One region of the Kitasatospora sp. NPDC087315 genome, then DNA from elsewhere that is predicted to be linked to it. Evidence: riboswitches for the same ligand, from Rfam matches in the RefSeq annotation. Region 1 holds a riboswitch; the other holds the start of a gene.

Region 1 (5,220 bases):
CGCCAGGTACTTGCGGACCACCGGGCGCTCCTCGCGCAGCGTGACCTCCTCGACGGACTCGGCGATCTCCTTGTTGGTGATGAGCGCGCGCTCGGCCTCGCTGACGGGCGTCCGCTCCACCCGGACCCGCTCGCGGACCACGGGGACGCGGTGCTCCACCGCCTCGGTGATGACGTACTTGCGCAGCTTCGCGGTGCCCAGGACGTGCCACTCGGTGGTGACCTCCAGCCGTTCCTCGCGGCAGGTGAGCTCCACCGGGCTGCCGAGCGCGGGCGGGGCCGGCCGTGCGGCGTCGACCGGGGCGCCGTCGACGACTGGGGCGCCGTCGACGGCCGGAGTGTCGGGCTCCGTGGTCTGCGGCCGGGGCGCGGCGGCGGGCGCGGTGGCGGTGCCGGCTCCCGAGGCGGTCTCCCGGGCGGGTCCGGACGGCTTGCCGAGGTCGACCGCCGGGGTGGTGGCGTGCTTGGCGGGCGCGGTGTCGGCGGAGTGGAAGGCGAGCGGCCCGGCGGGGGGCGCGGCGTCTGCGGAGTGGAAGGAGAGGTGCTTGGCCGGAGCCGCGGCGGTGGACGCGACGCCTGCGGCCGCGCCCGCCCCCGCCGCGTCGGCGGCCTTCTCCGCCGGGGGGACGGCGCCGAAGTCCAGGTCGGCCGGCTGGTCGGTGTCGGGCCCGGAGCGGTCGTCCGCCGGGGTGTCGAGTCCGTAGTAGCGGTAGAGCTGGAGTTCCTGGGCCGGTGAGAGGTGCTGGCCCACGCCGAAGTCCGGTGACTCCTTCACCAGGGACTTGTCGTACGGCACCCGCAGCTCGTCGCCGGAGAACTCGCTGGTGGTCAGCGGGACGAAGGCGTCCCGGCCGAAGATGCCGGTCCGGACGGCGGCCCACTCCGGCTGGCCGGTGGCGTCGTCGAGGTACACCTCGTCGACCGTGCCGATCTTGTCTCCGTTGCGGTCCACCGCCTTGTGGCCGATGAGGTCCCGGGGATCGATATCGGTTTGCACTCTTTCCTCCCGTGCAGCTGTTCCTGCGGAACGCCGTAGGCCGGCGGTTTGAGCACCCGTTCCCTCCGCCACTTCACACCAAAAGCCATGAACCAGACATACGCGAGCCGGGTGCAGCCGTCCGGGCCGGGTGCTCCGCTGTACGGGTCACGGGTGAAGTGGCCGAGTGACCTGACGTACCCGTGATCGGAGGGCTTCCCGCTGGTACCCTGGGCGCGACCGCCGAGCCCGCTCGGGAGAGTCCCCGACCGCGAAAACCGCTGGTCGAGGCGCCGAAGGAGCAACTCCTCCCCGGAATCTCTCAGGCATCCGTACCGTGTGGGATAGGTCACTCTGGAAAGCAGGGCAGGACCGCCGGCGAGGGAGCCGGCGGCCACCACCCTCACCGACGGTGCAAGCCGACGGTGCGCCCACAGCGCACCGTGCGGGTGAAGCTCTCAGGTCCCGATGACAGAGGGGGAGGCCTGTCGGGTTCGTCCGCCCGGGCCGAGCCGCTGTCCGCAGCGATCGGAGCCGTCCGGCGTGCGGACCCCCGCCGGTCCGTGACCAGGAGGCCTCGACCACCATGAACGCCCAGCCGAACGCCGGACGCTCCACCAGCGCCGCGACCCTCACCGAGCTTGAGCAGGCCAGCCCCTTCGAGACCCGCCACATCGGCCCCGACGCCGCCGCGCAGGAGAAGATGCTGGCCCAGGTCGGCTACGGCTCGCTGGACGAGCTCGCCGCCACCGCCGTGCCCGAGGCGATCCGCTCCATCACCGGTCTGGACCTGCCCGCGGGTCGCAGCGAGGCCCAGGTGCTCGCGGAGCTGCGCGAGCTGGCCGGCCGCAACCGGGTGCTCCAGCCGATGATCGGCCTGGGCTACTACGGGACCTTCACCCCGCCGGTGATCCTCCGCAACGTCCTGGAGAACCCGGCCTGGTACACCGCCTACACGCCGTACCAGCCGGAGATCTCGCAGGGCCGCCTGGAGGCGCTGATCAACTTCCAGACCCTGGTCTCCGACCTGACCGGCCTGCCCACCTCCGGCTCCTCGCTGCTCGACGAGGGCACCGCGGCCGCCGAGGCGATGGCGCTGGCCCGCCGCGTCACCAAGGTCAAGGGCGGTGTCTTCCTGGTCGACGCCGAGACCCTGCCGCAGACCCTCGCGGTGGTCAACACCCGCGCCGTGCCGACCGGGGTCGAGGTCGTCGTCGCCGACCTCTCCGCGGGCATCCCGGCCGAGATCGTCGAGCGCGGTGTCTTCGGCGTGCTGCTCCAGTACCCGGGTGCCACCGGTGTGGTCCGCGACCTCACCCCCGTCATCGAGCAGGCCCACGGCCTCGGCGCGATCGTCGCCGTCGCCGCCGACCTGCTGGCGCTCACCCTGCTGAAGTCCCCGGGCTCGCTCGGCGCCGACATCGCCTGCGGCACCTCGCAGCGCTTCGGGGTGCCGATGGGCTTCGGCGGCCCGCACGCCGGCTACCTCTCGGTGCGCGCCGAGTACGCCCGTTCGCTGCCCGGCCGCCTGGTCGGCGTCTCCGTCGACGCCGACGGCAACCGCGCCTACCGCCTGGCGCTGCAGACCCGTGAGCAGCACATCCGCCGCGAGAAGGCGACCAGCAACATCTGCACCGCCCAGGTGCTGCTCGCCGTGATGGCCTCGATGTACGCCGTCTACCACGGCCCGGACGGCCTGGCGGACATCGCCCGGCGCACCCACCGCTACGCCGCCGCCCTCGCCGAGGGCCTGCGGGCCGGCGGCGTGGAACTGCTGCACGGCGAGTTCTTCGACACCGTCACCGCCGTCGTCCCCGGCCGCGCCGCCGCGATCGCCGAGGCCGCCCGCGAGCACGGCATCAACGTCTACCAGGACGGCGAGGACCGGATCTCGGTCTCCACCGACGAGACCACCACCCGCGAGCACCTGGCGGGCGTCTGGGCCGCGTTCGGCGTCGAGGGCGTCGAGGTCGCGGAGGGCGCCGACGCGCTGCCCGCCGCGCTGCTGCGCGAGGACGAGTACCTGACCCACCCGGTCTTCCACAGCCACCGCTCGGAGACCGCGCTGCTGCGGTACCTGCGCCGCCTGTCGGACCGGGACTACGCGCTGGACCGCGGCATGATCCCGCTGGGCTCCTGCACCATGAAGCTCAACGCGACCACCGAGATGGAGCCGGTGACCTGGCCCGAGTTCGGCCAGCTGCACCCCTTCGCGCCGATCGACCAGGCGCAGGGCTTCCTCACCCTGATCCGTCAGCTGGAGCAGCAGCTGGTCGAGGTGACCGGCTACGACGCCGTCTCCATCCAGCCGAACGCCGGCTCCCAGGGCGAGCTGGCCGGCCTGCTGGCCGTCCGCGCCTACCACCACGCCAACGGCGACACCCAGCGTGACGTCTGCCTGATCCCGTCCTCCGCGCACGGCACCAACGCGGCCTCCGCCGTGATGGCCGGCATGCGCGTGGTCGTGGTCAAGACCCTGGTCGACGGCGACGTGGACGTCGAGGACCTCAAGGTCAAGATCGAGAAGCACCGCGACAGCCTCGCCGTGCTGATGGTCACCTACCCGTCCACCCACGGCGTGTACGAGACCCAGATCACCGACATCTGCGCGGCCGTGCACGAGGCCGGGGGCCAGGTGTACGTGGACGGTGCCAACCTGAACGCCCTGGTCGGCCTCGCCAAGCCGGGCAAGTTCGGCGCGGACGTCTCGCACCTGAACCTGCACAAGACCTTCTGCATCCCGCACGGCGGCGGCGGCCCCGGCGTCGGCCCGGTCGCGGTGCGCGGGCACCTCGCGCCGTACCTGCCCAACCACCCGCTCCAGGCGGAGGCCGGCCCGGCCACCGGCGTCGGCCCGATCTCGGCCGCGCCCTGGGGCTCGGCCGCCATCCTGCCGATCTCCTGGGCGTACGTCCGGCTGATGGGCGGCGAGGGGCTCAAGCACGCCACCCAGGTCGCGGTGCTGAACGCCAACTACATCGCCAAGCGGCTGGCCCCGCACTTCCCGGTGCTCTACACCGGCCCCGGCGGCCTGGTCGCGCACGAGTGCATCATCGACCTGCGCCCGCTCACCAAGGAGACCGGCGTCTCGGTGGACGACATCGCCAAGCGCCTGATCGACTACGGGTTCCACGCGCCGACGATGTCGTTCCCGGTGGCCGGCACCCTGATGATCGAGCCGACCGAGTCCGAGGACCTGCACGAGATCGACCGGTTCTGCGACGCGATGATCGAGATCCGGGCCGAGATCGAGAAGGTCGGCTCGGGCGCGTGGGCGGCCGAGGACAACCCGCTGCGCAACGCCCCGCACACCGCAGCCGCCCTGGCCGGCGACTGGGCGCACGGCTACTCGCGGCAGGAGGCGGTCTTCCCGGCCGGCGTCAACCCGGCGGACAAGTACTGGCCGCCGGTCAGCCGGATCGACGGCGCGTACGGCGACCGCAACCTGGTCTGCTCCTGCCCGCCGCTGGACGAGTACGGCTCCTGACGTAGCCCGGACGGCACAGGCAGGGCCCCGGCGGAACGTTCCGCCGGGGCCCTGCCCCGTCCTGTGTCGCCCCGGCCGTCTACGCGGCGTGGGCGACGGCGCGGCGCGGGGCGATCACCCGGCCGTCAGGCAGCAGTTCGCCGGTGTCCTCGAAGAGCAGGACGCCGTTGCAGAGCAGGCTCCAGCCCTGCTCCGGGTGGCAGGCCACCGGTACGGCCGCCTCGCGGTCCTCGGATTCGGCCGACGGGCACTCAGGACGGTGCTGGCACATTCGCGTACCCTCGCTTCGCTCTGCGATCCACCCCGTGGTGCGGCCGACGGATGACCATCGGGAGCCGCCGCGGTAGCCGGATCCTGTCCGGCGCCGGGCCAGGTGTGGGCCGGCGCTCAAGTGGGTAGGACAGGGGGTCCTTCCACGCTGGTTCCCAGTGTCGGCATCCGGGGACGATCGCGCAGCGATTTCGTGACACGCGCCACAACCCCCGGGCAGAGATCACCCGTTCAGGTGGCGTAGCGGGTGAATCACCCCCGGACGGGCCATCGTCCGGCTGGCCCGGGAAGGCCATGCCCGATGGCCCGCCCGGGTGGGCGGGCAGGGCGGTGGGGTGCCGTGGGGGGCCTCAGGGCGAGCCGAGCAGCAGCGACCCGGCGAGCGGTGTCCGTGCCAGGGCCGCCAGCAGGTCGCCGGCCGGATAGGCGCGGTGCGCGGTGACCCCGAGCGGGGCCGGTGCCAGCGGGATCAGCAGGTCCGAGGCCGG
Region 2 (5,220 bases), on a different contig from region 1:
CGGCGCCGAACAGGGCCTTGATCCGGTCGATCGCGATCTGCTCGACGACGTCCACGTGCTCACAGCCGCCGTAGTAGCGGCGGCCGGGGTAGCCCTCGGCGTACTTGTTGGTGAGCACCGAGCCCTGGGCCTCCATGACCGCCACCGGGGCGAAGTTCTCGGAGGCGATCATTTCCAGGGTGGTCTGCTGGCGGTGCAGCTCGGCGTCGACCGCGGCGGCGATCTCCGGGTCGAGAGCGTGCAGGGACTGGTTGAGAACCGTCATGGTGTGGTCTTCCCGGGGAGGAGAGAAGGACGTGCCGCGCTTGGCGCGCCCTTGGGAGGGAGGCGGCGGGCGACGGGAGGGCGGGGACGGCCGGCCGCGGGGCGGCCGCCGCGCTGCGGCCGCCCCGGCGGACGATCAGGCCTCGGGGTTGGTGAGCGCGTCGTACTCGTCGGCGCTCAGCAGCTCGTCGGTGGCCTCGACGCGGACCTTGAACAGCCAGCCGCCTTCGAAGGGCTCGCTGTTGACGAGGGCGTTGTCGTCCAGGACGGCCTGGTTGACCTCGACGATCTCGCCGGTGACCGGCGAGTACAGGTCGCTGACCGACTTGGTGGACTCGAGCTCGCCACAGGTCTCACCCGCGGTCACGGTCTCGCCGACCTCGGGCAGCTGCACATAGACGATGTCGCCCAGGGCGTCGGCCGCGTGGGCGGTGATACCGACCGTGGAGACACCGTCAGCGGCGGCCGTCAGCCACTCGTGCTCCTTGGTGTACTGCAGGTGCTGGGGGTTGCTCATGGCGTCATTCTCCAGGATGGGAAGCGGGTACGACGAAGCGGTCCGGCGGGCGGACGGCATCGACGTGGATCTACGGGGGGAAAGCGGGCCTCGGCGGACGGGCCGGAGGCGGGCTCCGCCCCGCGCCGGGGAGCTGCCCGGCGCGGGACGGAGCGGGCCCTCAGCGGGCGCGCTTGTAGAACGGCAGCGCCACGACCTGCACCGGCTCGGGCCGGCCGCGGACGTCCACCGCGACGGTGGTGCCGGGCGCGGCGTCCGCCGCGTCCACGTAGGCGATCGCGATCGGCTTGCCCAGCGTGGGGGAGGGGGCGCCGGAGGTGATCCGGCCGATCGGCGTGCCGTCGGCGGAGACCACGGTGTAGTCGGCGCGCGGGACGCGCTTGCCCTCGGAGACCAGGCCGACCAGCACCCGCGGCGGGTGGGCCTCGGCCTCGGCGGCGGCCTTCTCCAGCGCCTTGCGGCCGATGAACGCGCCCTCGTTGGTGGTCTTGTCGAACCGGACAACCCGGCCCAGGCCGGCGTCGAACGGGGTCAGGTCGGTGGACAGCTCGTGCCCGTACAGCGGCATGCCCGCCTCCAGGCGCAGCGTGTCGCGGCAGGACAGGCCGCAGGGCACCAGGCCGCGGTCGGCGCCGGCCTCGGTCAGCGCCGTCCAGACGGGCTCGGCGTCGGCCGGGGCGCAGAAGATCTCGAAGCCGTCCTCGCCGGTGTAGCCGGTGCGGGCGAGCAGCACCTCGCGGCCGGCCACCCGGGCCGGGAGGATCGCGTAGTACTTCAGGCCGGGCAGGTCGGCGTCGGTGGTGTCGGCGAGGATCGCGGTGGACTCCGGGCCCTGGACGGCGATCAGGGAGTAGGTGTCGCGGTCGTCGGTGACGACGGCGTCGAAGCCCTTGGCGCGGGCGATCAGCTCGTCCAGCACCAGCTGGGCGTTGGAGGCGTTGGCGACGACCAGGAAGGCGTCCTCGCGCAGGCGGTAGACGATCAGGTCGTCCAGGATGCCGCCGTCCTCGGCGCAGATCATGGTGTAGCGGGCGCGCAGCACGCCCAGCGCGGAGACGAAGCCGACCAGCGCGTGGTCCAGCATCTCGCCGGCCTGCGGACCGGTGACGGTGATCTCGCCCATGTGGGAGAGGTCGAAGAGGCCGGCCCTGGTGCGGACGGCGAGGTGCTCCTCGCGCTCGCTGCCGTAGCGCAGCGGCATGTCCCAGCCGGCGAAGTCGGTCATGGTCGCGCCGAGGGCGCGGTGCAGCGCGTCGAGCGCGGTGAGGCGGAGGGACGACATGGCCTGGGACTCCTCGGTCTGGGCACTCAGGTGTGCGCACGCCGGACCGGTCCCGCTCGGGGCCGACCCTGCGCGCGGGCATGCGGCGGCTGGGTCTCCCCATCTGTCGTCGTACCTGAGAGCTTCACCGCACGCAGGCCCGCAGCTCTTTACAGCTAACAGGACAACATGGCGGCTTGCACCGTGGGTGGGCGCGTGGCAGAGCCGTGCGCCGCTTTCCAGATGTGCCTAACCCGTGCGGTAGGGGTGCCTGAGAGTTTCCGGGGAGGACTTGCTCCTTCGGCGCCGGCTGTGCCGCCTGACGGGGCACTCCGGGCTCTCCCGCGCGGGTTCGAGCGGCCTGTATGGAGTTAGGGGCCTCCGTCGGGAAAGCGCGGAGACGCGCACATCATGGCACGTCTGCGCCCCGGGCGGGAGAGGGGCCCCGGGCGGCCCGCTAGGCTGCTCGGCGTCGGCGGGCGCGCCGGCGGGCACGGCGCGGCGCACGAGCACGACACACGGACACAGGGCGGTACAGGGGCGCATGGGGTACCCGGCGGAGCAGCAGCAGGGGTGGGGCGGCCCGGAGACGGCGCCGCAGGGCGGCGGATGGCCGGCCAACGAGCTGGAGCAGGTGCTCACCGCCGCGCTCGGCGACCCGGGCGCGACCGCCCGGGTGATCGAGGTACTGGCCCGCAGCCAGGTGTGGATCCCGCTGCCGGCCGGGGCCGATCCGCAGGGCCAGTCGCTGAACCTGCCGACCGTCGAGCTGGCCGGCGACCCCTATGTGCCGGTCTTCTCCTCGCAGGAGGTGTTCCTGCGGCAGGCGCCGGGGATGGCCTTCGCGGTCGCGCCGGTCTGGGAGTTCGCCCGCGGGCTGCCGCTGGGCATCGGCATAGCGGTGAACCCGGAGGCGGCGGTCGGCATCCCGGTGCCGCCGGAGGGCGTGGCCGAGCTGCGGCGCGGGCCGCGCGAGGACCGCTGGGAGGCCCCGGACAGCCCGACCGGCGGCCGGGTGGCGCTGCGCGAGCCGGTGCCGGGCGAGGACCCGGAGGCCTTCCTGGCCGCCGCCCGGGCCGAACTCGCCGGCCTGCCCGGGGTGCTGACCGCCCGGCGGGCGCTGGCCAGCGTCGAGGGCGAGCCGACCGTGATGTTCATCGGGGTCCAGCTCGACCCGGCGGCCCCGGCTGAGCCGGCCACCGTGAACGAAGCACTGGGCCGGGCACTGGGAACCGCGCCGCTGCCCGGCGGCGTCCACCTCGTACTACTCGATCTCGTGGAGGATCCCGTGGTCGAGTGGTTGCTCAACCAGGTCCGGCCGTTCTACACACGGATGTGACGCGTTCCCTCCCCGCCCGGCGTCGGGCCGGAGGAGGGGACGAGGCAGACACGTCGGCGTGGCGGCGGTCGGTGGCGCGCCATAGGGTGCGTGCAGGCAGCCGCCGGGTCGGCGGGTGAGAGAAGAAGAGGCGCAGCGAGGTGGGCGCATGAGTGCGGGAGCGGTAGCGGGCGGTGCACCGGGGCCCTGGGGCCAGGCGCCCGCCGGGCGCCCCGGCGCGGATCCGGGTGCGCTGGAGCGAGCCCTGCGCGAGGTCGCGCCGGAGCGCTACGAGGCGTACGAGGCGCTGCTGCACGCCCTTGCCGCGGGCCAGGTCTGGATGCTGCTCTGGCACGGCACCCCCGGCAGCCCGGACGCCCAGTACGGGAACATGGAGATCAGCGGCCACGGCTACGCGCCGGCCGTCACCTCGCCCGAGCAGCTGGCGGCGTCCGGCTGGGCCCGGGCGCACGAGGTGATCTCCGGCCGGGAGATCGCCGCCTCGCTGTACCGCACCCGCTGGGGCCTCTGGCTGAATCCGCACGCCCCCGGCGGCGGTGTCGGGGTGCCCTGGGCGGACCTCCGGCGGATCGCGGCGGGGCTGGACCGGCTGCCGGCCGGGCCGCTGAAGCTGAGCGAACCGCAGGTGCCGGCCCAGCAGTTCTTCGCGCTGCTGGAGCGGCAGGCGGGCGAGGTGCGGGCGGTCAGGGCGCTGTGCCGGGCCTGGGTGCAGCCCGCCGTCGGCGAGCCGTACCTGGCCATCGGCCTTGATCTTTACGAGAGTTCGCCACCGACCGTGGAGGCCGTCCGGGCCCTGATGCAGCGGGCGATCGCGGTGGCCCCGGAGGGCCTGGCCGTCTCCACGGTGGCGATGGGGGACGAGTACGACCCGGTGGCGCTCTGGATGCGGGCCAACGCGCGGCCGTTCTTCGACCGTGAGGCGGCCGGCCACGGGCGGCCGGCGACCGCGCCCTACCCGCCGGTGCCGCCACCGCCGTACACCTCGCAGACGGGGCCGGCGTACGGCGGTTACGGCACCCAGCCGCCCGGCCCTGGCTGGCCGGGGCAGCCGCCGCAGCAGCAGCCGTGGCCCGGCTATCCGGGGCGCTGACCGGGCGCGCCGGAGCCCCGCACCGTCGAAAACCAGTACGAGAAGCCGACTTGACGTGACGTCAGGTCGGCTTCCTGGTTTTTCCGGACGATTTTCCGGCCGGTGCCGTCACACATCTTGACATGCCTGTAACAGCTGTGTGAAGAGGGATATGCCGAGAATCCGGAGGTGCATGCGCACAGATCACAGTTGGGCATCTGTCGGTGGTCAGGGCTGGCGCAAGCCAGTTCAGATGGCAGAGAGTTCTGCGCAACGCACCGCGTGTACTTGGAGCCCCACAAAGGTGAACGCGCGCCGCGAACCGCTCGAACCGCGCGATGCCCATCCCGCGTGGCAGCAGCACCGAGTACCTCGTACCGCCGTGCACCACCCGAACCCTGCACCTCCGCACGTCCGCACCAGCCGTAGCGCCGAACCGGCGACCGGCACCCGTGGGCCGGCCACCGTCGGCGAGGGGACCAACTGACCATGACCGCACCCATCAAGACCGCCGGGAGCGAACCGGGGGCAGCCGCCGCCGCGAGCCCGGCCAAGAAGATCGAAGGCCGCTCGCTCGGCCGGATCGCCTGGACCCGCTTCAAGCGGGACAAGGCCGCCGTCGCCGGCGGTGTCGTGGTGATCCTGCTGATCCTGCTCGCCCTGCTGGCCAAGCCGATCGAGTCCGTCTTCGGACTGGACCCCGACGCCCTCAACCAGGACCTGCTGGACGCCAACCTCGGCGGCCTGCCGCTGGGCGACTGGGGCGGGAT

The links. Region 1 has a riboswitch for glycine ahead of gcvP (aminomethyl-transferring glycine dehydrogenase). Riboswitches for the same ligand answer to the same signal wherever they lie in the genome.
Region 2: another riboswitch for glycine. It lies ahead of gcvT (glycine cleavage system aminomethyltransferase GcvT); the one in region 1 lies ahead of gcvP (aminomethyl-transferring glycine dehydrogenase).

The regions. Positions count from the first base shown of each region.
Region 1 is NZ_JBIUYD010000030.1:13,914-19,133, forward strand. Features, by position in the region: gene ACIO5D_RS32865 (PRC and DUF2382 domain-containing protein) at 1-996, opposite strand, end outside; glycine riboswitch at 1,220-1,323, shown strand; gene gcvP (aminomethyl-transferring glycine dehydrogenase) at 1,562-4,462, shown strand; gene ACIO5D_RS32875 (DUF5999 family protein) at 4,542-4,733, opposite strand; gene ACIO5D_RS32880 (hypothetical protein) at 5,083-5,220, opposite strand, start outside.
Region 2 is NZ_JBIUYD010000019.1:165,979-171,198, forward strand. Features, by position in the region: gene glyA (serine hydroxymethyltransferase) at 1-265, opposite strand, end outside; gene gcvH (glycine cleavage system protein GcvH) at 401-781, opposite strand; gene gcvT (glycine cleavage system aminomethyltransferase GcvT) at 942-2,063, opposite strand; glycine riboswitch at 2,292-2,397, opposite strand; gene ACIO5D_RS26095 (enhanced serine sensitivity protein SseB) at 2,587-3,381, shown strand; gene ACIO5D_RS26100 (enhanced serine sensitivity protein SseB C-terminal domain-containing protein) at 3,530-4,471, shown strand; gene ACIO5D_RS26105 (ABC transporter permease) at 4,940-5,220, shown strand, end outside.